Regions from separate parts of the Mycolicibacterium litorale genome, predicted to be linked through region 1. Evidence: riboswitches for the same ligand, from Rfam matches in the RefSeq annotation. Region 1 holds a riboswitch; the other holds the start of a gene.

What was found. Region 1 has a riboswitch for thiamine pyrophosphate ahead of thiO (glycine oxidase ThiO). Riboswitches for the same ligand answer to the same signal wherever they lie in the genome.
Region 2: another riboswitch for thiamine pyrophosphate. It lies ahead of G6N30_RS21365 (ECF transporter S component); the one in region 1 lies ahead of thiO (glycine oxidase ThiO).

Annotation. Positions count from the first base shown of each region.
Region 1 covers NZ_AP022586.1:3,764,863-3,779,354, forward strand. Annotated here, with positions in the region: gene thiG (thiazole synthase) at 1-668, opposite strand, end outside; gene thiS (sulfur carrier protein ThiS) at 661-858, opposite strand; gene thiO (glycine oxidase ThiO) at 855-1,871, opposite strand; TPP riboswitch at 1,862-1,978, opposite strand; gene thiE (thiamine phosphate synthase) at 2,013-2,684, shown strand; gene G6N30_RS17960 (NUDIX hydrolase) at 2,668-3,174, opposite strand; gene glnX (protein kinase G-activating protein GlnX) at 3,307-4,626, shown strand; gene G6N30_RS17970 (glutamate ABC transporter substrate-binding protein) at 4,659-5,618, shown strand; gene G6N30_RS17975 (serine/threonine-protein kinase PknG) at 5,618-7,897, shown strand; gene G6N30_RS17980 (putative endonuclease domain-containing protein) at 7,900-8,760, opposite strand; gene G6N30_RS17985 (acetate kinase) at 8,951-10,138, opposite strand; gene pta (phosphate acetyltransferase) at 10,138-12,213, opposite strand; gene G6N30_RS17995 (hypothetical protein) at 12,621-13,937, shown strand; gene G6N30_RS18000 (glycosyltransferase family 2 protein) at 13,930-14,492, shown strand, end outside.
Region 2 covers NZ_AP022586.1:4,485,364-4,499,855, reverse strand. Annotated here, with positions in the region: gene G6N30_RS21420 (DUF2254 domain-containing protein) at 1-406, shown strand, start outside; gene G6N30_RS21415 (ANTAR domain-containing response regulator) at 403-1,146, opposite strand; gene G6N30_RS21410 (ABC-F family ATP-binding cassette domain-containing protein) at 1,276-2,934, opposite strand; gene G6N30_RS21405 (MFS transporter) at 2,957-4,171, opposite strand; gene G6N30_RS21400 (TetR/AcrR family transcriptional regulator) at 4,291-4,839, shown strand; gene G6N30_RS21395 (glycoside hydrolase family 6 protein) at 4,864-5,847, opposite strand; gene G6N30_RS21390 (LacI family DNA-binding transcriptional regulator) at 5,919-6,923, opposite strand; gene hisD (histidinol dehydrogenase) at 7,241-8,587, shown strand; gene G6N30_RS21380 (SDR family NAD(P)-dependent oxidoreductase) at 8,598-9,344, shown strand; gene G6N30_RS21375 (MFS transporter) at 9,404-10,780, shown strand; gene G6N30_RS21370 (nucleoside/nucleotide kinase family protein) at 10,836-11,414, shown strand; TPP riboswitch at 11,445-11,556, shown strand; gene G6N30_RS21365 (ECF transporter S component) at 11,700-12,332, shown strand; gene G6N30_RS21360 (ABC transporter ATP-binding protein) at 12,329-13,819, shown strand; gene G6N30_RS21355 (energy-coupling factor transporter transmembrane component T family protein) at 13,816-14,492, shown strand, end outside.

The sequences.
Region 1 (14,492 bases):
GCCGCGGCCATCGCCGGCGGGTCGGCGGCGCGGGTCACCGCGCTGGCCAACAGCACTGCGTCACAACCGAGTTCCATCGCCAGCGCGGCATCGCTTGCGGTGCCGATACCGGCGTCGAGGATCACCGGAACGTTCGCGGCATCGACGATCATCTCGATGTGGTGCGGGTTGGCGATGCCCAGACCGGTGCCGATCGGCGAGCCCAGCGGCATGACCGCGGCGCATCCGATGTCCTCCAACCGGCGGGCGAGCACCGGATCGTCGTTGGTGTAGGGCAGCACGGTGAAGCCGTCGTCGACCAATTGCTCTGCCGCGCGGATCAATTCGACGGCGTCGGGTAGCAGTGTGCGTTCGTCCGCGATGACCTCGAGCTTGACCCAGTCGGTGCCGAGCGCCTCCCGCCCGAGCTGGGCGGTGAGTACCGCCTCCGCCGCGCCGCGGCAACCCGCGGTGTTGGGCAGCGGGCTGATGCCGAGCCGGCTCAGCAGTTCGAGCACGCCGGTGCCGGTTTCGGCGTCGACGCGCCGCATCGCCACCGTGGTCAGTTCGGTCCCCGACGCCATCAGCGCCTGTTCGAGCACGGCGAGGTTGGCCGCCCCGCCGGTGCCCAGGATCAGGCGGGAGCCGAACTCGCGGCCGGCGATGGTGAGTTTCGCGGTGTCAGCCACCCTGCACCGCCGTCACCACCTCGACGCGGGCGCCGTCGCGCAGCGGCGTCTCCCACTCCGATCGCGGCAGCACCGACCAGTCGACCGCCACCGCGATTCCCTTCTCCGGAAAGCCCATCCGCTCCACCAGTTGCGCGACAGTGGTCTCCGCGTCGAGCTGGACGTCCTCGTTGTTGACCGTCACGTTCATGTCCTGGCTCCCAGTGTCGTCTGCAGTTCGGTGGCGATCCGCTCCGCCGTCCACGGCGCGAGCAGGAAGCCGTTGCGCCCATGCCCCGCGGCCACCAGTGTGCGCTCGTCTAGCCGCTCCACGAGCGGCAACCCGTCGGGGGTCATCGGCCGCAGCCCCGCCGCGCATTCGGCGAACTCGTATTCTCCCAGTGCCGGCATGACCGTGCAGGCGTCGTCCAGCAGATCGCGCACCCCGCTGACCGCGGGTGCGGTGTCACGGCCGTGCTCGTACTGCGTCGCGCCGACCACCACTCCGTCGGCGCGCGGCACCAGGTACACCTGCCTGCCGTGCACCCGCGCCCGGATCACCCGGTGCGGGGCGGGCATACAGCCGCGGCGCCAGCGCAGGCGCAACACCTCACCCTTGACCGGGCGGATCGGCAACCCCGGCCACAGCGCAGGCGCGTCGACTCCGTTGGCGAGCACCCGCAGCTCGACGTCGTCGACCTCGCTCAGCGCGTTCACCGGCGGAGCCCACCGCACCCCGAGTCGCGTGCAGTGCGCCTCGAGCGCGTCCACGACGGCGCGGTTGTCGACGGCCAGTTCCGTGTCCGCGACGAAACCGTGCCGAATGCCTTGCGCCAGTAGCGGTTCGATGTCTCTGGCTGCGGTGGTCAGCGTGACGGGGTAACCCTGGGCGGCCAGCCATTCTCCGACGGTCTTGAGGTCGGCGGCGTCGGCGCGGTCGACGGCCACTACGAGCGATTCGCGGGCGGTGACCACGTCGGCGGGCAGTCCGTCGAGAAAGCCGTCGTGCCAGAGTCGCAGCGATTCCAGCCCGATGCTCAGCAGTTCGTGCTCCCCCGGCCAGCCTTCGCTGTGCGGGGCGAGCATCCCGCCGGCCACCCACGACGCCCCCTTCTCGGGGCTGCGGTGCACACGCACCGACCAACCGTCGAGTGCGGCGCGGCGCGCGACCGACAGGCCGATGACGCCGCCGCCGATCACGGCCAGAGTCCTATCCGGTGGCATGAGCACCTCCCTTCGCCGGCATGATCCGGATCAGGTCCGACGGTAAGGGCCGGAAAGTTTGGGCCCACTCTCAGTCCCGCTTCCCCGGGACTCCCGTGTCGGCCATCAACCCTACCCGGGCCGAGGCGCTACCGTCGCCCTGTGTCAGAACCCCTCGATCGGCTCTCCTCGGCGACGCTGTACCTGTGCACGGACGCGCGCCGCGAACGCGGTGACCTCGCCGAATTCGCCGACGCCGCCCTCGCCGGCGGCGTCGACCTGATCCAGCTGCGGGACAAGGGGTCGCCCGGCGAACAGCGGTTCGGCCCGCTGGAAGCCCGCCAGGAACTGGCCGCGCTCGAGGTGCTCGGCGACGCCGCCCGCCGCCATGGTGCGCTGTTGGCGGTCAACGACCGCGCGGACATCGCGCTGGCGGCGGGTGCCGACGTGCTGCACCTCGGCCAGGACGACTTGCCGCTGCCCGTGGCCCGCGGCATCATCGGTCCGCGTCCGCTGATCGGCCGGTCCACCCACGACCGCGATCAGGTCACGGCCGCCGTGGCCGAAGAGGTCGACTACTTCTGCGTCGGGCCGTGCTGGCCCACACCGACCAAGCCGGGGCGAGCGGCGCCGGGACTGGATCTGGTCCGCGAGGCGGCGGCTCTGAACACCGACAAGCCGTGGTTCGCGATCGGCGGCATCGACGAGGCGCGCCTGCCGGAGGTGCTCGCGGCGGGAGCCCGGCGCATCGTCGTGGTCCGGGCGATCACCGCCGCCGACGACCCGCGCGCAGCGGCTCAGCGGCTCAAGGCGACGCTCACTGCTGACCGTTGACCAGCAGCGGGATGCTCGCCGTCACCGTCCGCAGCCGATCCCAGCTCGCGGCGAAGCCCGGGTGCAGCGGCAGCGAGGCGACGTCGTCCTCGGCCACCCAACGCAGTTCGGCGCTCTCCCGGTTGGGCACCGTGCGCAGCAGTGTGGGCGCGTCGGCGATCACGGTGGTGTACGTCCACGACGCGCCGCCGGAGCCGGCGATCTCGGCGGTCACCACGGTGGTCCGCACGGTCACCTGATCCGCCGACAGCCCGGCCTCCTCGTGGGCCTCCCGCACGGCGGCCTGTTCGGGTGTCTCGTGGCTGTCGCGGGCGCCGCCGGGCAGCCCCCAGGTTCCACCCTGATGACTCCACGGCGCGCGGTGTTGCAGCAGCACCGCGGCCGATCCGTCGGGCTGCGGGGCGCGCAACAGCAGACCCGCGGCACCGTGACGGCCCCAGTAGCGGCCGCCGCCGTCGGAGAAGACCCAGCCGTCACCGTCGCCACGCACCCGTACAGGATAGGGCCGCATCTTCCACAACGGCTCGGCTCGATCGGGCGCGAGCCGTGACAGAACCTCTTAGGATTCTTTTATAGAGTCGGACGGTCGGAAAGTAGCCGGATAGATGAGGACGGCGCGCAGGTGACTGTGGAGTTGGCGCACCCATCGACCGAGCCGCTCGCGTCCCGGTCGCCGACCACACCCGCCCACCCCCGCTGGTGGTTCCTGTGGACCACACCGGGCCGCATCCTGACCATCGGCCTGGTGCTGTCCGCGCTCGCGATCGCCAGCGCCTTCGCGACGTCGACCACGATCAACGACCGCCAGCAGGCGCTGACCACGGTGCTCAACCACACCGAACCGCTGTCCTTCGCCGCCGGTGAGCTCTACAGCCGGCTGTCGGTGGCCGACGCCGCCGCCGCGACCGCGTTCATCGCCGGCACCGAACCCCGTGACGTCCGGCAGCGCTACGAACAGGCGATCACCGACGCCGCGGTCGCGCTGACCCGGGCCTCGAGCGGACTCACCGACGAGGAACTGGTGCAGCTGCTCGGCCGGATCAATGCCGAACTCGCCGTGTACACCGGACTGGTGGAGACGGCGCGAACCAACAACCGGGCGGGCAACCCGGTCGGCTCGTCCTACCTGTCCGAGGCCTCGTCGTTGATGCAGACCAAGATCCTGCCCGACGCCCAACGCCTTTACGAACGCACGTCCGCGCAGGTCGACCAGGAGACCACCGCGTCGACGCGCATCCCGGCGCCGGTCATTCTCGTGGTGCTGGCGACGCTGCTGTTCGGTCTGTTCGCCAACCGCTGGCTGGCCCGGCGGACCCGACGCCGCGTCAACATGGGCTTCGTGGCGGGCGGTCTGGCGGTGCTGATCATGGTGCTGTGGGTGGGGACCGCGCTGACCATCTCCACCGCCGACAGCCGCAGCGCGAAGGGCGCGGGCGCCGAGTCGCTAAAGACGATCACCACCCTGGCGATCACCGCCCAGCAGGCACGCGCCGACGAGACGCTGGCCCTGATCCGTCGCGGTGACGAGGAGGTCCGCAAGCAGTCGTACTACGAGCGGATCGACGGGATGCAGATGAAGCTCGCGCAGTACCTCGCGCGCGAGGACGCGATCGACAGCGTGGACCTGGTTGCCGCCGAGGATCTGTTGGCCCGCTGGCGCGCCGCCGACGACCGCATCAACGCCTACATCGCGGTCGGCAATTACCAGGCCGCCACCCAGGTCGCGCTGGGCACCGGCGAGGACGACTCCACCCCGGCGTTCGACAAGCTCAACGACGCGCTGGGCAAGGCGATCGAGCAGAGCCGCAGCCAGCTGCGCAACGACATCCTCAACGCCCGGCGGGTGCTGTCGGGTGCGACGGCGGGTGCGGCCGCGCTGAGCGTGATCGCGGCGGTGGCGGTCGCGCTGGGATTGTGGCCCCGACTGAGTGAGTACCGGTGATGAGCGCCCGCGCGAAGAACAGACAGCCGGTGATGAAGAGACTGCTGGCGCTGCTCACCACGTTGGTGGTGCTGACGGGTTGTGCGCAGGCGGCGTCGGTGATGCCCACGCCCGGTGTGACGCTGGCCCCGCCCACTCCGGCGGGCTTGGAGGAACTGCCGCCCGAACAGGTCCGGTTGCCGATGCCGGACAACGACGACTGCGACCGGCGAGCGAGCCTGCGCCCGTTCCCGACCCGCGCCGAGGCCGATGCCGCGGTCGCCTACATCCGGGAACGCGGCCGGCTGATCGTCGGGCTGGACATCGGCAGCAACCTGTTCTCCTTCCGCGATCCGATCACCGGCAACATCACCGGATTCGACGTCGACATCGCCGGGGAGATCGCCCGCGACATCTTCGGCAGCCCCGCCCAGGTCGACTACCGCATCCTGTCGTCGGCCGACCGGATCGTCGCGCTGCAGAACAACCAGGTCGACGTCGTCGTCAAGACGATGACGATCACCTGCGAGCGCAAGAAGCAGGTGGCGTTCTCCACGGTGTACCTCAACGCCAACCAGCGCATCCTGGCGCCGCGCGATTCGGCGATCACCCGGGCCGCCGATCTGTCGGGCCGGCGGGTCTGCGTGGTGAAGGGGACGACGTCGTTGCGGCGGGTGCAGCAGATCAGCCCGCCGCCGATCATCGTGTCCACGGTCACGTGGGCGGACTGCCTGGTGGCGTTGCAGCAGCGGCAGGTCGACGCCGTCAGCACCGACGACGCCATCCTGGCCGGGCTGGTGGCCCAGGACCCGTATCTGCACATCGTCGGGCCGAGCATGAACCAGGAGCCCTATGGCATCGGCGTGAATCTGGAGAACACGGGGCTCGTGCGGTTCGTCAACGGGACGTTGCAGCGCATCCGCGCCGACGGCACCTGGTCGGCGCTGTACCGCAAGTGGTTGACGGTGCTGGGCCCGGCGCCCGCACCCCCGGTCGCGAGGTACGTGGACTGATGGCGACCTCCGAACACGACCTCGGCCCCACCGTCGACGAGGATCCCGGTACGCAGCCGGCGAGCCTCGACGACCTCGACTTCGATTCGGCGTCGACGATGCGCCCGATGGCCACCCAGGCGGTGTTCCGGCCCAATTTCGACGACTCCGACAGCATCTCGGTGCACACCGGCGACACCGAGCCCCAGGACCACGTCACGACGGTGATGCGCACGCTGTCGCCGGTGCGGCGGCTCGGCGGTGGGCTGGTGGAAATCCCGCGCGTGCCCACCAAGGATCCGCTCGAAGCGCTGATGACCAACCCGGTGGTCGCGGAGAGCAAGCGGTTCTGCTGGAACTGCGGGCGGCCGGTCGGGCGTTCGTCGTCGGACGGCAAGGCGCTCTCGGAGGGTTGGTGCCCGCACTGCGGCAGCCAGTATTCGTTTCTGCCGCAGCTCAATCCGGGTGACATGGTCGCCGACCAGTACGAGATCAAGGGCTGTATCGCCCACGGCGGCCTTGGCTGGGTGTATCTGGCGTTCGACCACAACGTCAACGAACGTCCGGTGGTGCTCAAGGGTCTGGTGCATTCGGGTGACGCCGAGGCGCAGGCGATCGCGATGGCGGAGCGGCAGTTCCTTGCCGAGGTGACGCACCCGGGGATCGTCAAGATCTACAACTTCGTCGAACACGAAGACAAGCACGGCAACCCTGTCGGCTACATCGTGATGGAGTACGTCGGCGGGACGTCGCTCAAACAGGCCAGGGGCAAACGGCTTCCGGTCGCCCAGGCCATCGGCTACATGCTCGAGATCCTGCCCGCGCTGGGCTACCTGCACTCACTCGGACTGACCTACAACGACCTCAAACCCGAGAACATCATGCTGACCGAGGACCAGGTCAAGCTGATCGACCTCGGTGCGGTGTCGACGATCAACTCGTTCGGCTATCTGTACGGCACCCCGGGCTACCAGGCGCCGGAAATCGTGCGGACCGGCCCCACCGTGCAGAGCGACATCTACACCGTCGGCCGGACGCTGGCGGCGTTGACGCTCGAATTGCGCACGCGCAAGGGACGTTACGTCGACGGGCTGCCCGAGGACGATCCGGTTCTCACGCAGTACGACTCGTTCGGCCGGTTGCTGCGGCGTGCGATCGACCCGGATCCGCGGCGGCGATTCGCCAGCGCGGAGGAGATGTCGTCGCAACTGCTCGGTGTGCTGCGTGAGGTGGTCGCCCGTGACACCGGTGTGCCGAGACCCGGTCTGTCGACGGTGTTCTCGCCGACACGTTCGACATTCGGCATCGACCTGCTGGTCGCCCACACCGATGTGTACGTCGACGGTCAGGTGCATTCGGAGAAGCTCACCGCGCAGGAGATCGTGCGGGCACTGCCTGTGCCGCTGGTCGATCCGACCGACGTCGGGGCCGCGGTGCTGTCGGCCAGCGTGTTGAGCCAGCCGGTGCAGACCCTCGACCAGTTGCGCGCCGCGCGGCACGGTGCACTGGACTCCGAGGGCATCGATCTGTCCGAGTCGGTCGAGTTGCCGTTGATGGAGGCCCGGGCGCTCCTCGACCTCGGCGACGTCGCGAAGGCCACCCGCAAGCTCGACGAGCTGACCACCCGGGTGGGCTGGCGCTGGCGGACGGTGTGGTTCCGTGCGGTCGCCGCGCTCCTGTCCGCCGATTACGACGCCGCGACAAAGCATTTCACCGAAGTCCTCGACACGCTGCCCGGTGAGTTGGCGCCGAAATTGGCGTTGGCCGCGACCGCGGAACTCTGCGGCTCCGACCTCGAGCACGCGCCGTCGCGCAAGTTCTACCAAACGGTGTGGGGCACCGACCACGGCATCGTCTCGGCCGGCTTCGGGCTGGCGCGGGCGCAGTCGGCCGAAGGTGACCGGGAGGGTGCGGTGCGCACGCTCGACGAAGTACCCGCCACCTCACGTCATTTCACCACCGCCCGATTGACCAGCGCGGTGACGCTGCTTTCGGGCCGGTCGTCGAGCGAGATCACCGAACAGCAGATTCGCGACGCCGCGCGCCGGGTGGAGGCGCTGCCGGACACCGAACCGCGGGTGCTCCAGATCCGGGCGTTGGTGCTCGGCACCGCGATGGACTGGCTGGTCGACAATTCGGCGAGCACCAACCACATCCTGGGATTCCCGTTCACCGAGTACGGATTACAGCTCGGCGTCGAGGCCTCGCTGCGCGCGCTCGCCCGCGTCGCGCCCACACAGGCGCACCGCTACGCGTTGATCGACCTGGCCAACAGCGTGCGGCCGATGAGCACGTTCTGACATCAGAGCACACTCGCCGACCGTAACGCCCGGGCGTGCCGAACTCGTCGGACGATGTCGACCGGGTGATCCTCCCTGACCACGCGGACGACCAGCCAGCCGGCGGCGTCGATCTTCTCGGCGCGGCGGATGTCCTTGGTGTACACCCATCTGCTGGTCTGGTGATGCTCACCGTCGTATTCCATAGCGACCATGCAGTTCTCCCAACCCATGTCGAGGAACGCGAACGGCGCACCGTCCGGACCGAGCACGGGTATCTGGGTGCGAGGTCGGGGCAGTCCGGCCCGCATGATCAGCAGCCTCAGCCATGTCTCCTTCGGTGATTCCGCGCCGGAGTCGACGAGGTCGACCGCTGTCTCGAGCTGTCGCAGGCCCCGTACCCCTGGATGGTGCCGCGCGAGGTCCGCCACATCGCCCAACCCCAACGCCGTGGCACGCACGAGCGCGTCCAGCCGTTCCACTGCCGCGTCCACCCTGCCTTCACGCCCGAGATCGAACGCGGTTCTCGCCGGGCTGGTCACGGCACGACCGCGCACGACCTGTCGCTCGCCGTCCAGCAGGACTGCGCGGCGAGTCCGAATCCCCGGTGGCGGCTTCGGATTGGCGTAGATGAGGTCTACCACCACGTCGTCGTCGATCCACTTCGCGCCGTGTAGTGCGGCGGCCGCCAGGCCGGCGATGGTCGCTCGCCTGCCCGACCACAACCACGCCGCGACGATGCGTTCGTGCAGGGAGAGCGGTGACAGCTTCTGCGCGTACACGCCGGGGAAGACCGCGCGGTAGCGGGTCCGCAGCTGATGGCGGCTCACAGCGCCGCACGCCAGCGCCTCACTGCCGATGAAGGGGTCCCGCAGCTGGTTCATGACCGCACCCTGACGGAAGTGGCCGACATCAGGGCGAGGTCGGCGAAGACTCATCCACAGTCGCTCAGATCGAGTGTGCCGTCAGGGCGTCGAGTGTGTAACCAGGGCGGGATTTCCGCCGAATTCCCGCCCTGAGTACACACTCGCCGACTGCCGTCAGGGCACTCGGCACTCGGCGGCGCGAATCCTGCTAGATCACTGCGACGCACGCTCGTGCGATCGCCAACTCCTCGTTCGTCGGGATCACGAGCACCGTCGTGGGCGACGTCTCCGCCGAGATCCGCCGCGCCGTGTGCGAGGGGCTCTCGTTGAGGTGCTCGTCCAGTTCGATACCCAGCCGCCCCATGCCCGACAACGCATCGCGCCGCACCTCGGCGTCGTTCTCGCCGACGCCTGCGGTGAACGTGATGACGTCGGCGCTGCCCAGCAGGGCGAGGTAGGCGCCGATGTACTTACGCAGCCGGTGGATGTAGACGTCGTAGGCGAGCCCGGCGGCCTCGTCACCGCTTTCGATGCGCTGATGCAGTACCCGGAAGTCGATCTCGCCACCCAGTCCGCGCACCCCGGCACGCTTGTTCAGCATCGTCTCGATCTCTTCGACGCTCATCCCGGCTTCCCGCCACAGATAGACGAACAGCCCCGGGTCGATGTCACCGGAACGCGTGCCCATCACCAGACCCTCCATCGGCGTCAGGCCCATGGAGGTGTCGACCGGGCGGCCGCCCAGAATCGCCGACGCCGACGCGCCGTTGCCCAGGTGCAGCACGATCTGGCTCAGCGAGGACAGCGGAACATCGAGGAACGCCGCGGCCTGCTCGCTGACGTACTGATGTGAGGTGCCGTGGAAGCCGTAGCGCCGGATGTGCCACTGCTCGGCCACCTCCCGGTCGATCGCGTAGGTGGCCGCGGCGGCGGGTAGGTCATGGAAGAACGCGGTGTCGAACACCGCCACATGCGGCAGTTCCGAGAACGCCTTGCGGGCCTCGCGGATACCGAGGACGGCGGGCGGGTTGTGCAGCGGCGCCAGCGGGGCCAGTTCCTCGAGCTTCTCGATCAGCGCGTCGTCGATCAGTGTGGGCTGATACAGGTCCGGACCTCCGTGCACGACCCGGTGTCCGACGGCGACGAGTCCGACGCTACCCAGCTCGGTCCCGGCTTCGTCGAACATGGCGTACGCCGTGCGCAGCGCGGCTTCGTGATCGGGCACCGGGTCGCCGTGCGTCACCTCGCGCTCACCGCAGACCAGACTCGCCGACGACGAGTCCTCGCCGATGCGCTCGACGATCCCGTCGGCCAGGGACAACCCGGAATCAGGCTCCACCAGTTGGAATTTCAGTGACGACGATCCGGAGTTGAGGACCAGAACGGTGCGGCTCATCACTTCCCCTGGGCCTGGATCGCGGTGATCGCGACCGTGTTGACGATGTCCTCCACCAGGGCACCTCGCGAGAGGTCGTTGACCGGTTTGTTGAGCCCCTGCAGCACGGGACCGATCGCGATCGCACCCGCGCTGCGCTGCACCGCCTTGTACGTGTTGTTGCCGGTGTTGAGATCCGGAAAGATCAGCACGGTGGCCCGGCCGGCGACGGGCGAGTCCGGCATCTTGGTCGAGGCGACCGACGGTTCCACCGCGGCGTCGTACTGGATCGGCCCCTCGACCAGGAGGTCCGGTTCGCGCTTGCGTACCAGTTCGGTCGCCTCCCTGACCTTTTCGACCTCGACACCGGCACCGGAGGTACCCGTCGAATACGACAGCATCGCCACCCGCGGGTCGATGCCGAACTGGGCGGCGGTGCGCGCCGAGGAGACGGCGATGTCGGCCAGTTCCTCCGCGGTCGGATCAGGGACGATCGCGCAGTCACCGTAGGCGAGCACGCGGTCGGCCAGGCACATCAGGAAGATGCTCGACACGGTCGACACATCGGGCAGGGTCTTGATGATCTCGAATGCCGGGCGCACGGTGTGGGCCGTGGTGTGCGCCGCCCCGGAGACCATGCCGTCGACCATGTCGTTGTGCACGAGCATGGTGCCGAAGTACGAGACGTCGTGGATGATCTCGCGTGCCTGCTCGACGGTGACGCCCTTGTGCTTGCGCAGATCGGCGTACTGCTCGGCGAACCGGTCGCACAGTTCGCTAATCCGCGGATCCAGCACCGTGGCCGCGGACAGGTCGGCACCGAGTTCGGCTGCCCGGGCCCGCACCCGCGCCTCCTCACCGAGGATTGTCAGGTCCGCGACGCCGCGCTGCAGCAACCGGCCGGCCGCCTTGAGGATGCGGTCGTCGTCGCCTTCGGGCAGCACGATGTGTTTGCGGTTCGCGCGCGCCTGGTCGAGCAGCTGATAGGTGAACATGTGCGGTGTGGTGACGGTCGGAATGGGAATCGCCAACCGGCTCAACAGGTCCGCGGTGTCGACGTGGGTCTCCATCAGCGCAAGCGCGGTGTCGATCTTGCGCGCCGAGGTGGCGGTCACCCGTCCCCTGGTCCCTGCGACGCGGCTGGCGGTTTCGAAGGTGCCGTAGTCGGTCGCGACGATCGGCAGCCGAAGTCCCAGCCCGGCCACCAGCGCCGCGATCGCCGGATGCAGCTCCAGCCCACCGTTGAGGATGACGCTCGACAGGGACGGGAACCCTTCTGCGGCATGGGCGCTCAGCACGGCGAGTACCACGTCGGACCGGTCTCCCGGCGTGACCACCGTGACTCCCTCGGTCAGCCGCTCCAACACGTGTTCGGCGGTCATCCCGGCGACCAACACGTCCATCGCCTCGCGGTCCAGAAGGCTCTCGTCACCGCCGATCACCGTCCCGTCGACGGCATCACGCAGTTCGGCAACCGACGGCGCGACCAGCAGCGGCTCTTCGGGTAACACGTAGGCCTGCGGGCCGCCGTGCCCCTGCAGTGCCTCACGCACCTCGGTCAGCTGGTCCGGGTCGCACCGATTCACCACTACCGCAGCGGTGTGTGCGTGCTGGGCGGCGATCTCATCGAGGCACACGTCGATGACCTCGACGACCTCCGACGGGGTGCGGCCGCGCGCTTTGACGGCAAGGACGACGGGAGCACCGAGGTTGGCCGCGATGCGCGCGTTCATCGACAGCTCGCTGGGGCTGGCCACGTCGGTGTAGTCGCTGCCGACGATCAGCACCACATCGCACCGGGCGGCGACGCGATGGAAGCGGTCGACGATGTCGGCGAGTGCGCTGTCGGGGTCCTCGTGCAACTGGTGGTAGCTCACTCCGACGCAGTCCTCGTATGGCAGACCCGCGGTGGTGTGGGCGAGCAGCAGTTCGAGGATGTAGTCCCGCGCCGGCCCCTGCCGGGTGATGGGCCGGAACACTCCCACCTTCGCCGCGGTTGCCGTCAGGCGGTCGAGGAGTCCGAGCGCGATCGTCGACTTTCCTGTGTCGCCTTCCGGCGATGCGACGTAGATGGCGGAAACGCGCGAATCGGTCACGTCGGGCACCCTCACAGCCTGCCGCATCGGCGGCATTGCGGCCAGCAGGCCACCCCGCTCGCCAAAACCGACACCCAATGCAAAGTTTTGGTTATTTAGTAATTCTTTGCTAACTTCGCACGCACACGTTTCAAACGCCTGCGTCAATAACTTACTCAGCAGTCAGGATTGCCGTGAGAACTGCCTCTTCGGTCGAATATGTAAGAGAGCTGGCCGCGCCTCCGACGACGAAGCCATCCTCAACTGGCGTTACTGGCAGCTCACTCGCGAAGCCTTTAGCGTCCCTAAGGGGAATCGCGGAGACAACGATCGCGGACCGGCGGGAACACCGCTGGTTCCACCTTCGGCTCGTCATCGCCATCGGCCTCACCGCGATCGCCTACGCCATCCCCTACGCCGACACCGTCGTGCTCGCGATACACGGTTCAGGCGCACCCCTTCCGGCGGTCCTGCCGGTACTCGTCATCCTGATCACCCTCGGATACCGCACCGCACCGCGCGGCGTGGCCGACGCCGAGTCGAACTGGATCATCGGGGCACTGGTCGGGGTGGGGGCACTCGGCGGCATCGAACTGCTCAGCCACCGCACACCGACCCTCGCCGGGCTCTGGCACCTGCAGGATTTCGGCGCCCCCGTCTGGCTCGCGTGCGTGATGACGGTGCTGTTCGGGGTGCGGCACGTCGTTCGGATGTGGCCGCTGTGGCTCTTCGCGCTGTGTTGTGTGAGCCCGCTGCCCTTGATGCTGGCGTCCGCGGCTCTCGGCGGGTCGGATACCGCCACGGCGCTGCTCACCGCGCTGGCCGGAGCGGTCGCCGTGCTGCTCGCGGGCCGGATGACACCGCCGGCCCACCGGTGCGCCGCCGCACTGTCCTGCTTCGCGGTGTCGGCCCTCACCGTGCTCGGCGTGGGCGGGCACGTGCCGCTGTTGCTCACCACCGTGCTTGTCGGCGCGGTGTTCCCCAGCCTCGCGACCGCCGCTCTGCTGACGACGCGCACCGCGCGCGTGCGCCTCGCCGAACGGGCGTGGCCCGAACCGCACCAGCACACCGTGCGCGCGCTGGGCACGCTCGCCGTGACGGCCGTGGCCCTCGCGCTTCTCAACCCGCCCGTCGACCGGACCGCCGCGCTCCCCACGGTGTCGGCCGACTGGACGGACAAGGCCGGGCTGCGTGCCCCCGTGGCCTATGACTTCGTCACCCGGTACGCCGGACCGGACGCCACCTTCGTGCGTTACCGCACGCCCGCACAGCGCGGCCTTCCCGCCCTCGCAGTCGACGTCCTGACCACCCCGGACCGCACCGCGCTGACCGACACCGCCGACATCATCTGGTACCCGTCGGCCCGTCCGGTGGACTACCGGGTGATCACCGATCGTCCCGACCTGCCGGCGGGCAGTCGGATGGCGTTCAGCAACGCCGACGCGGCCACCGACGGCACCCACTCCGACTGGTTGGTCATCACCTGGCAATGGCAGTCCGGCAACGACTTCCAGCGGGTCAACGTGGTCGCCAGCCAATCGCTGGCCGGTGACCACCTGCCCCCGGAACCCCAGCCCGTGAACCTGCTCGACGTGTCGCTGCGGCCCGCGCTGTGGGTGGCCCGCCAACAACCGAACGATCCGGGTGACGTCGACGAGGTCGTGATCGGGCGCGCGACCACCCTGGCCGGGGTGCTCGACCGCGCGGCTGCCGGCCCGGCGGGCGGTGCCGCGGCCGATGCCTGACCTGACTCCGGTCGTGCTGCCGGCCCACCTGTCGGCGCGCGGACTGCTGGGCCGCCGGGCCCTGATGCTGCTGGCCGCGGTCTTCGTGGTCCACGCCGCGGCCGTCGCGCACTGGCCACACATCCTGGCGCCGGTGCTCACCGGGGTCTTCGCGCTCATCTACCTGGTATCGACGCTCGACCGCAATTACCTGCTGCTCATGGGGCTTCGGTCCAGCGCGCTGGTCAGCATCAGCGCCGAGGAGGCGCTGGCCATCCCCGACGACGAACTGCCGGTGTACACCGTGCTGCTGCCCGTCTACGACGAACCGACGATCGTCGCCAACCTGATCAACGGCGTCGGCAGACTCGATTACCCGGCCGACAAACTGGAGATCCTGCTGCTCGTCGAGGAGGACGACCTCGCCACCCAGGGGGCCCTCCTGGGTGCCGACATGCAGTCGGTACGGATCGTCATCGTCCCGCACAGCCAGCCCAAGACGAAACCCAAAGCGTGCAACTACGGGATGTCGCTTCCCGACCTGCGTGGCGAGTACCTGACGATCTACGACGCCGA
Region 2 (14,492 bases), 720 kb from region 1:
CGATCCGACGACGGCGACCGAGGTGGTGCTCCGGCTGGGCAGCCTCATGCGTACGCTGCTGGCGTCACCTGAGCCGCCCACCTCGGTGTCGGGTCCCGACGGACGAGTGCTCCTGCGGCCATGGGACCTGTCCCACGACGAGTACATCGCGCACGCGTTCGGCCAGATCCGCCAGACCGGGACGACGCAGCCCCACCTCGTGGCGGCGCTCATCCGGGTGCTGCGCATGCTCATCGCGCACGCGGAGACCACGGACCGCCCGCACGTCATCGCTGCCCTGCGCACACAGCTGCGGCTGCTGATGGATTCGGTGAGCGCCGAGCCCGGTCTGCACCCCGAGGACCTCGCGCGGTTACGGGCGATCGGCGAGTCGGTCACCGATCCCGCCGAGCACCGCCGCAGCTAGTCGGCCCGGTTGAGCGAGTCGAGGAAGTTCAGCGCCACCGTGTGCAACTTGGTGTTGGTGTTCTGCGACTCCTTGACCAGGCGCTGAAACGCCTCCTCCTCGGAGCACCCGTGCACCGCCCGCAGCGCACCCTTGGCCTGATCGATGACCGAACGCGAGGTGAGTGCTTCGCCGAGTTGGGCGATGGTGTCGCGTGACCGTTGCCAGCGCCGGGCGTTGGTGATGAGCAGTCCGGCGGTCAGCACGTACAACCGCATGAGGGCTTCGTCGAAGGGATCGAACGCTGATGCGGTCTTGCTGTAGATGTTCAGCGACCCCACCAGTTCGGGCTGCTCACCGACGCGGTCGGCGAGCAGCGGAACCGACAACGTCGCGGTGACGCCGCACGCCCGCGCAGCGGTGACGAACTCCGGCCACCGTTGGGCATCGTCGGACATCACGGCGCGAACCGGCCGACCCACGTCAGCGGCTTCCAGACACGGGCCTCGCCCGGAGGAGTACTGCTCGCGGTCGAGCGGGAGCACGCGGTCGTCGGTGCACGCAGCGGTGCGGGGAGCCGATTCGGTCAGCACACTGATGCTCACGTAGTCGGCGTCCAGGATCGCTTCGGCCCCCGACACCGCGACGCGCTGCAGCAGGTCGTCGAGCGCTCCGTCCTCGGTGAACAGGGACTGCAACGACTCGATGGCCTCGCTCACGTTCTCGAGCCGGTCCATCTCGTCGGGACGCTGATCCGTCATACGCGACAAACCGTCCTCTCAGCGCTGCTGATCATCGTTCATCCGAAAAGCGTAGTGACCGGCTGACGTGGACGAAAGTTTCAGGGAACGCCGTCACTGTTTCGTCCCCACAAACCCGAACCTGCCGCACTACAGCTCCACGACCCGACCGCCCTCGACCCGCCAGGAGCGGTCCAACCGGACGTTCTGCAACATCCGGCGGTCGTGCGTCACGAGCAGCAGTGCACCCTCGTAGGTGTCGAGGGCCTGCTCGAGTTGCTCGATGGCCGGCAGATCGAGGTGGTTCGTCGGCTCGTCGAGGACCAGCACGTTGACGCCCACGGCCTGCAGCAGAGCCAGGCCCGCGCGGGTGCGCTCACCGGGTGAGAGGTCGTCGACCGCGCGTTCCACATGGTCGGCCCGCAACCCGAACTTCGCGAGCAGGGTTCGCACATCGGCGGTCGTCCAGGTCGGCACCCGCTGCTCGAAGCGGTCGACGAGTCGCCCCGGTCCGGTGAAGTCACCCCGTGCCTGGTCGATTTCGCCGACCGCGACGTTGGCGCCCAGGCTCGCGCGGCCCTCGTCGGGCCTGCGGTACCCCAGGAGCAGCCGTAGCAACGTCGACTTCCCCGCTCCGTTGGGACCGGTGATCCCTATCCGCTCACCGGCGTCGACCTGCAGCGACACCGGGCCGAGCACGAAGTCGCCCTGCCGCACAACGGCATTGTCGAGGGTGGCGACGACCGAACTCGACCGCGGCGCCGCACCGATGGTGAACTGGAGTGTCCACTCCTTGCGGGGCTCTTCGACCTCTTCGAGGCGAGCGATGCGGCTCTCCATCTGGCGCACCTTCTGCGCCTGCTTCTCGCTGGATTCGGTGGCCGCCCGGCGCCGGATCTTGTCGTTGTCGGGAGCCTTGCGGATCGCATTGCGCACCCCTTGGCTCGACCACTCCCGTTGGACACGGGCCCGCGCCACGAGGTCGGCCTTCTTCTCGGCGAACTCCTCGTACTGTTCCCGCCGGTGCCGGCGGCCGACTTCACGCTCTTCCAGATAGCTCTCGTAGCCGCCGCCGAAAACCGTGGTGGTGTTCTGCGCGAGATCGAGCTCGAGGACGTGAGTCACGCTGCGGGCGAGGAATTCCCGGTCATGGCTGACCAGCACCACGCCACCCCGGAGCTCGCGGACGAACTGTTCCAACCGGGCGAGGCCGTCGAGGTCCAGGTCGTTGGTCGGCTCATCGAGCAGGACGACGTCGAAGCGGGACAGCAGCAGTGCCGCCAGACCCACCCGCGCCGCTTGGCCGCCTGACAGCGCGGTCATCGGCGTCGAGTGCGGTGGCACGGCGCCGGAGTCGAGGCCCAGGTCGGCCAGCACCTCCGGGAGCCGCTCGTCCAGGTCCGCCGCGCCGGTGGCGAGCCAGTGATCCAGCACCACCGAATACGCGTCGGCCGGATCAGGACCAGCGTGGTCGGGGTCCGCCAACGCCTCGGCCGCCTGCTCCATGGCGTGGGTCGCCGCGGCGCATCCGGTACGGCGCGCGATGTAGGCGGCCACGGTCTCCCCCGGCACCCGCTCGTGCTCCTGGGGCAGCCAACCGACGAACGCGTCGGCAGGCGCCAGGCTGACCGAACCCTCGAGCGGTTCGAGGTCCCCGGCCAGGATCCGCAGCAGTGTGCTCTTGCCTGCGCCGTTGGCGCCGACGACGCCCACCACATCGCCAGGGGCCACCGTCACGTCGAGCCCCTCGAACAGGGTGCGGTGGGCGAACCCGCCGGCCAGGTTCTTCGCGACGAGCGTTGCGGTCATGGGCTCATGGTCCCATCACCGATCAGCGCTCAGCCGCGCACAGAGCGCCGTCGACCTCGAGCGCAGCGTCCAGTTCACCCGACAGGCCGTGCAGTGGGCCGGCCATCCGGGCGACGATCGGGCTCAGGGCGGCGACCCCCGCCAGCAGCGCGGCGACCACGACCGCCCCCATGAAGCCGTGCGCCTCGGTGGCGACACCGGCGAGCGCGGTGCCGATCGCCCCGCCGACGAACATGGCGCTGTTGAGCCAGCCGAACGCCTCGGTCGCGACGTGCTCCTCGATCTCGCGGGACACCATGATGTAGAGCGCCGACAGTGCCGGGGCGAAGCCCAAGCCGGACAGGAACAGGCTCGCGAACTGCAGTACCCGGTTGTCGAAGACGGCGAACAGCACGATGCCGACCCCCACGAGGGTCAGGGCCGCGACGACGCCGACGACCCCGAGGCGTCGATGCCCGAATGCCAGGCCCCCGACGAGTGAGCCGACGCTGGCGAGTGCGATCGCGACCCCCGCGGTGACGCCGTCGTCGCCCATCGCGGCGACGATGCCGACCTCCAACGCCATGAACGAAGCCACCAGTCCGAGGCTGGCGACCATCGCCAGCATGACCGCGCGATTGAGCAGCACGCTGCCGAAGACGGCCTTCTTCTGGGCGATCCGCGGGCGAAGGGTTCCTGCGCCGAGGAGGAACCACGCGGTTCCGGCCACCGTGACGCCCGCCGATGCGACCAGCGGGAAGGCGGTGGACACAGCCGATGACAGAAGGGTGGCCGCGACGGGTCCGATCACCCAGATCAGTTCCTGAGCCGTCGTGTCGAGCGCGAACAGGGCCCGGACGCCCTCGCGGGGGACCAGCTGCGGATAGAGCGCCCGGATCACCGGCATCAGCGGCGGCACCGACGCGCCGACCAGCAACCCCAGCGCCATCAACATCGCCGGCGATGAGACGGCCAAGGCGAGCGCGATCATGCTCGCCCCGTTGACCAGCGCGGCGATCACCAACGTCGGGACCATACCGGCGTTGCCGGCGAGCCGCGCGGTGACCGGCATCGCCACGGCCTGGCCGACACTCATCCACGCGACCACCGCTCCCGCGACGGCGTACGAGTCGGTCAGCCCGTGGACGTGCAGCAGGATCGCCAGCGACATCATGCCGAGCGGCAGACGCGCGAACAGTTGTGAGGCGGTCAGGTTGAGGACACGCGGGGTCCGCACCACATCGCGGTATGCACGCATCGGCGGCCTCCCCCATTTCCTCGTACGGCCCGACTACCGGGACCTGCGGCGGATGACTATACCGTCCAGACGGTACAGTTCGAATTCCGTCGCCGAAGCGGCCGTCGTAGGGTGACCGGATGACGTCTTCGCGGGATCGGATCCTCGATGCCTTCGAAGAGGTGCTCGCCGTGGAGGGCGAGCGGTACGCGACGCTGGAGGCGGTGGCGGCGAAAGCGGGAGTCTCCAAGGGCGGACTGCTCTACCACTTCCCGGCCAAGGACCAACTCGCCGCCGCCCTGTGCGACCGGTTGGTGGCGCTGGCCGCGGACGACGCGCAACGCATGCGCAGCGCGCCGGAGGGCCCGGCGCGGTACTACGTTCGGTCCTCCCACTACGCCGGCACACCTCTGGATCGCGCCCTGATGGCGGTGTCGCGGCTGCAGCAAGCCGGTGATGCGCGGGCCCGGGAGGTCATCGAGTCGGTCTCCGGACAGTGGCTGAGCATCCTGCGCGACGCACTGGGCAGCCTCGACGCCGCGCGTGCGGTGAAGTTGATCGGCGACGGCCTGTACTACCACGCCCTGCACAGCGCGCTCGGCGGCCACCCGGCGACGACCGAGGCCGACGAGGGGTTACTCGAGGTGGTGGACCGAATCACCAACCGCCAGAACGTGTCCGGCGATTGACGTGGCCGGCGCGGGGTGCGGCGGCTACCAACCCGCGTTGCGGGCCAGATCGATCGCGTACTGGGCGACGAATGTGCCGGCGCCGGGTTGCCCGCTCCTGCACGATCCGTCGGACTCACCCGGTCGCTTGACCCACAGATAGGCGTCGGCACGTGGGCCGGCGGTGGCCGTGGTCGGAGCGGTGCCCAGGGCGCGACCGGGCGGATTGCACCAGGAATCGCTGTCGAGCGGTCCGGCGCCGTTGCGCGACGTGTCGATCACGTAGTTCGACCCGTTGGTCATGTTCGAGATCGTCTCGCCGTAGCCGATCGACTCCTCGGTGGTGAAGAAGTTCGCGGTGTTGAGGCTGAAGCCACGCGCCTTGTCCACGCCGACCTGATTCAGCCGGCCCGCCATCACGTCGGCGGCCACCCAGCGCGGATGCCCGGCATCGACATACAGCGCCGTGCCCGGGTTTCGGGTCAGCGTGTCGACGGCGTAGCGGATCAAGTCGAGCCGTTCCTGCTGCTGACCGGGAGAGAGGCAGTCGATCATGGCCAGCGCGTCGGGTTCGAGGATGACCGCGGCCGGGCCGGGCCCGATGGCAGCCGCGACGCCGTCGATCCAGCCCCGGTAGGCCCCGGCCGATCCGAAGCCGCCGGCGGCGAAGCTGCCGCAGTCGCGGTTCGGGATGCCGTACAGCGCCAGGATCGGAATGGTGCCGGCGGCCTGCGCGTCGGCGATGTACTTGGCGTCGACCGACGGCGTCGACAGATGATCCATCCAGTACGCCGTCGGGGTGTTGACGACGGCGTTCAGCTGGGGGTTCGGCGGATCGATGCCCCGCGCGGCACGCATGCCCTTCGATTCGGGGTTGACGTAGAAGGGCTTGCCGACCAGCGGATTGGCGTCGCTGGCCAGGCGGATCGCCGGGGTGGGAGCGGTGTTTTCCGGGACGGTCAGAGCGCCCATGCCGGCGACAGCCGCAGCCGTCAGGAAAGGCGCCATCCACCGGGCAGCTGAGGACATCACCCCAGGAAACTTAATGGTGCTTCACAACCAGCGCCAAACCGCATCGGGACGGGCGCCGGAAGTACCCGTCACGGCGTGGACGGAGCCGTTCCGGCGGTCGAGCCCCTGACGACGAGGTGCGAGCGGAATGTGAGTGTCCGGTAGGGCGCTGTGGGCGACGCGATGCGGTCGAGCAACGCTTGGGCGCCCGCTTCCGCCATGGTTCCGCTGGGCTGATGAACTGTGGTGAGGTCGAACGCCGGCCAGGCTGACATGGCGATGTCGTCATAGCCGACGATCCACAGGTCATCGGGGACGACCGCCCGCTCGGCGCGGGCGGCGTCGAGCGCACCGAACGCGATGAGGTCATTGCTGCAGAAGACGGCCGTGGGCGGGTGGTCGGCAGTCAGCAGTCGTGTCGTCGCACTGAACCCGAAGTCATGGGTGAACGGCCCCTCCAGCACCCTTTCGGATGGCAGCGGTGCGCCGGCATCGGCAAGTCGCTGCGAGAAGCCGAGGAACCGGTCGCGGGCTGTGCTCGCTGTCGACGGCCCGCCGATGAAAGCGATTCTCTGGTGGTCGTTTTCGAGGAGATAGTCCGCAACGGCGCGCCCACCTGCCACATTGTCGCTCGACACCTGATCGCACCCGAGACCTTCGACGGTGCGGTTGATGAGCACGACGGGGCTGTGTCTGCGCAGGGCGGCCCGAAGCGGCGCGGAGGCCTCGGTGACGGTGGTGAAGATGACGCCGTCGACCGATCCGGCGTTGATGGCTTCGAGCGCAGCGTCGTTACCCGGCCCGTCGGAATTCCAGAGCGTGACCTTCTGGCCCGCGGCGTCCAGGTAACAGGTCAGCGCGTCGAGGATCTCCGGGTAGAACGGATTGCGCAGATCGGCGACGACGACGCCGATGGTGTTGACGCGGCCGGTCTTCATCGCCCGGGCGCCCATGTTGGGGACGTAGCCGACGGCCTTCGCGGCGTCGAGGATCTTCTTCCGCGTCTGGGCGCTCACGCTCCCGCCGCTGAGCGCCCTGGACACCGTGGCCTGGGAGACGCCCGCCAACCGGGCAACGTCGTAGCTCGTCGGCATTCGTATCCAATCTCCCCCGGCGATCCGAGCGTCGATTGTGTCCCGGACCATCTCGCGTGCACGTCCGATCGTTTCACGGTGTGTCGAATTGCTGCATTCGGATTCAACCCCTGTGCCCCGTGGATGAATACGCAATCGTGGCGACGACCCTACAAACAGGCTGTTCAAACGTGCTGTGGTAGCCGCCAAGGTCCTCCCTCTTGCATCGTTCAATGCATACGAATACACTAGCGCAGGTAAGTGATTGCGAGCACATCGCTCGCTTCACGTGACCGGGACAGCACTCACGGTCAAGCCCCCTCGACGGAAGGACGTCCATGACGATTGCGGCCGCACCACGAAGTGACATCGCCACCAAAGACCTCAAGCTCCCGCAGCGTGAGAGCGTCGAGCGCGGAAGCACCGCGGCGGTGCGTTCCACGGTGGAGAGCGTGATCGACGACATCCGCACCCGCGGTGACGCCGCCGTGCGCGAGTACTCGGAGAAGTTCGACAAGTACTCAGCGGAGAGCTACCTGCTCACGCCCGAGAAGATCGACGAGATCATGGCCCGCGTGCCGCGCCAGGTCATCGACGACATCATGTTCGTCCAGGAGCAGGTCCGGGTGATGGCCAAAAAGCAGCTCGAATCGCTGACGGACTTCGAGATCGAAACGCTCCCCGGCGTTTTCCTCGGCCAGAAGAACGTTCCGATCCAGGCTGCCGGCGCGTACATCCCGGGCGGCAAGTATCCACTGCTGGCCAGCGCCCACATGACGATCGTCACGGCGAAGGTCGCCGGCGTGGAGCGCGTCGCGGCGTGCACACCCCTCATCCGGGGAGAGGTTCCGGACGCGACGATCGCCGCCATGCACCTGGCCGGTGCCGACGAGATCTACCTGCTGGGCGGTATCCAAGCGGTGGCGGCCATGGCCGTCGGCACCGAGACCATCCGCCCGGTCAACATGCTCGCCGGTCCCGGCAACGCGTTCGTCGCCGAGGCCAAGCGCCAGCTCTTCGGTGAGGTCGGTATCGACCTGTTCGCCGGGCCGACGGAAGTGCTCATCGTCGCCGACGAGCACGCCGACCCGTTCATCGTCGCCGTCGACCTGTTGTCCCAGGCCGAACACGGCCCCGACTCACCGGCCGTGCTGATCACCACCAGCGAAGAGGTGGGCCGCAAGGTCATCGAACACATCGACACCATCCTGGTCGACATGCCGACCCGCGACTTCGCCGAGCCGGCGTGGCGCGACTGGGGTGAGGTCCGCGTCGTCGAATCACTGGACGAGGCCTACGCGCTGGCGGACCAGTACGCCTCCGAGCACGTGCAGATCCTGACCGAGAGCCCGCGCGAAGCGCTCGACAAGATGCACGACTACGGTGCCCTGTTCCTCGGTGAGGGCACCTGTGTGTCCTACGGCGACAAGGTCATCGGGACCAACCACGTCCTGCCCACCCGCGGCGCCGCCCGCTACACCGGCGGTCTGTGGGTCGGCAAGTACCTGCGCACCGTGACCTACCAAGAGGTGACGAACACCGAGTCCAGCGCGTTCTTCGGCGAGTTGTGCGGGCGTGCCGCCCGGGTCGAACTCTTCGAAGGGCACGCGCGATCCGGCGACGTGCGCGCCGCGAAGTACCGTGGCGAGAAGCTGTCGTGGTCTGATCACGATTTCACGGGATAACAGACACGCCATGGTCAGTTTCGACCTGAAGGGCAAGTCCGCCCTGGTGACAGGGGCCGGTCGCGGTCTCGGCAAGGCCATCGCCGATGGCCTCGCCGAGGCAGGCGCCGTCGTCTACGGAACCAGCCGGGACCGCGACGCTGCGGAATCCATCGCCCATCGGTACGGGACCTTCCCGGTCACCGTGGACGTGACGGACACGGCCGCGATGCGCACCGGCGTCGCCGACCTCCTCGACCGCAGCGGAGGCATCGACCTGCTGGTCAACAATGCGGGCATCAACATCCCCAAGCCCGCGGTCGGTGTCACCGAAGAAGACTGGGACGCCGTGCTCGACACGAACCTTCGCGGCCAGTTCTTCCTCACCACCGAGCTGGCGAAGGCATGGCTGGCGTCGTCGGGTCGGGCCGCGGTCGTCAACGTCGCGTCTCAGGCCGGCGTGGTCGCCATCGAAGAACGGGCCGCCTACGGGACGAGCAAGGCCGCCCTGATCCATCTGACGAAACAGCTTGCCCTGGAATGGGCGTCGAGGGGCATCCGGGTCAACGCGGTGGCGCCGACGTTCGTGCGCACCGAGCTGACCGAATCAACCCTGAGCCGCCCGGAGTGGGCCGGTGAACTGCTGTCCCGAATACCTTCCGGTCGCTTCGGCGAGCCCGACGACATCGCGGGCGCCGTCGTCTTCCTCCTCAGCGACGCGGCGGCCCTGATCACCGGCCACACCATCGTCATCGACGGCGGATACACCATCCGCTGAACACCCGAAGCACAATCGGCGCCGCCACACACGACGCCACCTCATTTGATCGGAGAATCATGGCCACCGCCACCCTGACGCCGGAGAAACTCCGCCGGCGCTCCGTGCAGTCCGGCACCATCGGCGCAATCGTCGAATGGTACGAGTACACCGTCTACGGGACGTCGGCCGCGCTCGTCTTCGGGCACCTGTTCTTCCCGAATCTACCTGGCGCGGTGGGTCAGATCGTTTCTCTGGCGACGTTCGGTGTCGGGTTCCTGGCCCGGCCCGTCGGGGCTTTTGTGTCGGGTCACCTCGGGGACCGGATCGGCCGAAAAGCCACGTTGATCATGACCTTCACGATCATGACGGTGGCCACGGCGGCGATCGGCTTCCTCCCCACCTACGCCCAGATCGGTGTCGCCGCGCCCCTACTTCTGTGCGTGCTGCGGTTGGCGCAGGGCTTCGCCGTCGGCGGCGAGTGGGGCGGCGCCGCGATCATCGCCGTCGAGAACTCACCACGTGACAAGAGGGGGCTGTTCGGCTCCTGGCCACAGATCGGCGTGTCCGCCGGGCTGTTGCTGGGCACCGCCGTGGTGTCGCTGTCGTCGTGGATCTCCGGTGACGCCTTCGACGAATGGGGCTGGCGCATACCGTTCCTCATGGCGATCGTGCTCGCGTTCGTCGGCCTGTACATCCGTCTCCGGGCCGCCGAGAGCCCCGCGTTCCTGACGGAGAAGGCCAAGATGGAGTTGGAGATCGAGAAGCGGAAGGCGCCCGCCGTGGTGCTGTTCCGCAACTTCAAGAAGCCGTTGCTGATCGCGATCTTCGGTCGGTTCGCCGAAGCCGGAAACTATTACCTCTTCACCACTTTCGTACTGTCCTACGTGACGACCACGCTCGACGCACCGCGTTCGTACGGTCTGATCGCGTCCATGGTGGGCGCCGCGGCGAACATCGTCATGATCCCGGTGTTCGGGCGACTCTCCGACCGCATCGGCCGGGTGAAGACCTTCCTCATCGGAGGCGGGATCATCGTCGTCACGGCGTGGCCGATCTTCGCGCTCGTGCACACCGGACAGCTGTGGGGGATCGTCGCAGGCGTCACGATCTTCCTGGCGCTGGGCCACGCGATGGTCTACGCCCCGCTGCCCGCCCTGTACTGCGAGCTGTTCCCCACTGCCGTGCGCTATTCCGGAATCTCGATCGGCTACCAGATGGCGTCGATCCTGCTGGCCAGTTTCACCCCTGCGCTTGCCAGCGCCATGGTCCTGTGGGCCGACGGAGATCTGTGGATGGTCATCGTATTCGCCATCCTGACAACGGTTGTCGCCATGGTCGCCATCTCGTTCGCCCGCGACCGCAGGCATCTCGAGCTCGACGAGATCGACGCCGAGCTCAAGGGCCTCCCCGGCTCGGAGGATCCCGCGGAGAACCGGTCGCCGTCCCACGGCTGAACCGGGTTTTCGGCGGGGATCCCGTCCGGTCGGCGCTGCTACGTTCGAGCCCGACATGGGAACCGGTGTGACACTCGAGCGCGTGGTCCACGGCCTGACCGCCGACCACGCGACGACCGTACTGATCGACGGACGGTCCGGTTCGGGCAAGTCGACGCTGGCCGACCGCTTCGCCACGCGCTGGGAATCCAGCGTCGTGGTCCGGCTCGATGACATCTATCCCGGGTGGGACGGGCTGGCCTGGGCCATCGACCACGTCCTGCACGAACTGCTGCGACCCCGCGCCGACGGGCGCCCCGGCAGGTGGCGGCGCTGGGACTGGGCGACGAACACCGCCGCCGGCTGGCACACCGTCGAACCCGCACAGCGGCTGATCCTGGAAGGTGTCGGGGCGCTGTCCCCCGCCAGCCGCGCGACGGCCGGCCTCGGCATCTGGGTCGACACCCCCGACGACATCCGCAAGCAGCGCGCACTTGCGCGTGACGGCGAGCTCTACCGTCCGCACTGGGAACGCTGGGCGGCCCAGGAGGACGACCACATTGCCCGGCACACACCCCACTCGGTCGCCGACATCGTGGTCACCGAAACCACGGACGGGCTGGTCTGGACCGCGGGCAACCGTCGCCCGGTGTAGCGGTGCACAACCGTCTTGCGCTAACTTGAGGCGGAACCACACGGGAGCGCACACCGAGTGCGCTGAGAGGACGGCTGACGCGCCGTCGACCGTACGAACCTGACCGGGTAATGCCGGCGTAGGGAGATGCGCATGACGGCTGTTCTCGACTTTCCACCGATCCCGTAGCGCCGCGCACACAGCACTGTGTGCCGCGTCCGCGAATACCGCTGACTCGCAGCGCATTTCACACTTCGGGCCCCGTTCGGCAGCGGATCGTGGGCTCAACGAAGACAAGGAGGCCTCATGGGCCGGCAACAACACACCACTGATCCCGAGCGCACCACCGGCACCCCGTGGCGATGGCGGGTCATCGACATCGTCGTCGCGAGCGTGCTCTCGGTGGCCGCCGGTCTGGTCTTCGTCTTCTGGAACGTCGCGTCGAATCCGCTCACCGCGCCGCTGGAGGCGCTGGTGCCGGGCCTGCAGGCGCTGGCAGGCGGGGGTTGGCTGTTCGCCGGCGTGCTCGTGGCGCTGGTGATCCGCAAACCGGGTGCCGCCGTGTTCGGCGAGGTGGTCGCCGCGACCGTGTCCGCGCTCGTCGGGAACCAGTGGGGCGTACTGACCATCGAGTTCGGGCTCGTGCAGGGCCTCGCGGCCGAACTGGTCTTCGCGCTGTTCCTCTACCGCCGCTGGAACCTCCCGGTGGCCGTGCTCGCCGGGGCGGTCGCCGGCCTGGCGATGGGCGTCAACGAAGTCATCCTCTGGTACCCAGAGGCCACCACGGCGTTCAAGGCCATCTACACGGTCTCGGGCATTGCGTCGGGTGCCGTGATCGCCGGAGCCGGTTCGTGGTTCGCGGTCAAGGCGCTGGCGAAGACCGGAGCACTCAGCCGGTTCGAGTCGGGCCGGATGATGCTCAGCCGCCCAGCCCGATGAGTGCGCAGCGCCGGCCCGGCGGTGCGGACGTGACCGCCGAGGGCTGGGGCTGGCAACACGCCGGACAGCACAGCTGGGCGGTCCACGACCTGAGTCTGTCCATCGAATCCGGCCAACGGGTGTTGCTGCTCGGCCCCTCAGGGTCGGGCAAGTCCACCTTCCTGCACGGTCTGGCAGGCCTGCTCGACAGTGCCGAGGACGGCCGGCAGACAGGACGGCTGCTGGTCGACGGCGTGCGACCGGCCGACCAGCGCTCCCGGATCGGGATGGTGCTGCAGGATCCCGACTCCCAGGTCATCCTGTCCCGCGTCGGCGACGATGTCGCGTTCGGCATGGAGAACTTCCGCGTCCCCCGCGCGGCGATCTGGCCGCGTGTGCACGATGCGCTGCGCGCGGTCGGGCTGACCCTGCCGCTCACCCAGGACACCGCGCACCTGTCGGGCGGGCAGAAGCAACGCCTCGCCCTGGCCGGTGTGCTGGCGATGCACCCGGGTCTCATCCTGCTCGACGAGCCCACCGCCAACCTCGACCCCGACGGCGTCGCCGAGGTGCGCGACGCCGTCACCGCCGCGGCCGACCTGACCGGCGCCACGGTCGTCGTCGTCGAACACCGCACGAAGGTCTGGCTGCCGGTCATCGACCGGGTCATCGTCCTGGGTGAGAACGGCGGCATCGTCGCCGACGGCTCACCGGAACAGACGGTGCGGCGGGAGAGCGCACGACTGCTCGAGGCTGGCATCTGGGTGCCCGACGGTCCTGTCCCGGTCATCACCCGTACTCCTCCCGCGTGCGCCGAACCGCTGCTGACCGCCGGAGATCTGGCGGTCGGTTACCGTCCGGGTCCGGCCCTGCACGACGGGCTGGGCTTCGATCTGCGGCGCGGCCGAATCACCGCGGTCACCGGACCGAACGGCTCGGGCAAGTCAACCCTCGCGCTGACCGTCGGTGGACTGCTGCCACCACTCGGCGGCACCTTCGAAGCCGCGGCCGCCTTCGCCCCGTCGGCGAAGAACCGGCAACCGGTCCGCTGGCGCTCCAAGGAGCTCCTCACCCGGATCACGAGCGTCTTCCAGGACCCCGAACATCAGTTCCTGGCCGGTACCGTGCGCGACGAAATCACCCTCGGCCCAAGAGCACTCAAACGTGACCCGGTAGAGACGGCCGCACTGGGCGACGCCCTGCTCGAGCGGCTCCGTCTCGCCCACCTGGCCGACCAGAGCCCGTACACGCTCTCCGGCGGAGAGAAGCGCCGGCTGTCGGTGGCCACCGTGCTGATGACGCGGCCGGGTGTCATCGTCCTCGATGAACCGACGTTCGGTCAGGACCGCCGCACCTGGGCGGAGCTGATCCACCTGCTCGCCGAGATCGCCGACGACGGCACCGCGGTGGTCGCCGTCACCCACGACGCCGAATTCGTCGAACTCCTCGCCGACGACCGCATCGAGCTCCCGCTCGCCGCCGTCGGCTCACCGAGCACCGCACTATGAGCGTCGACGCCCGCCGTTCGGTGAACCCGGTCGCGCGGCTGCTGACCGCGGCGGTGATCGCCGTCGCGCTCGTATTGAGTGTCGACTGGGTTTCGGCTCTCACCGCGCTCGTGCTCGAGATACCGCTGTTCGTCGCGCTCGGGGTTCGGTTGCGGCCCTTCCTGATTCGGGGTGGTCTCATCACGGTCGCGGCCGGCCTGACCGCCCTCACCAACCTGCTCTACGGCGAGGTCGGCGGCACCGTGCACTGGCATTTCCTGCTGATCAACGTCAGTGACGGCTCCATCGCGCTGGCGCTGGCCATGTTCCTGCGTGTGCTGGCGATCGCCCTGCCGTCGGTGTTCCTGTTCCTCGACGTGCAGCCGACCGAACTGGCGGACGGGCTGGGTCAGATCCTGCGGCTGCCCTCGCGATTCGTCGTCGGCGCGCTGGCCGGAATGCGCCTCGTCGGGTTGCTGCGGGAGGACTGGCGGTACCTGGGCTACGCGCGCAGGGCGCGGGGCGTCGCCGACCACGCCCGGCTGCGGCGAGCGCTGGGTCAGGCGTTCGCCTTGCTGGTCTTCGCGCTGCGCCGCGGCTCCAAACTGGCAACCGCGATGGAAGCGCGGGGATTCGGCGCCTACCCCGGCCGCACATGGGCGCGTCCGTCCACCTTCGGTGCACCCGAATTCGC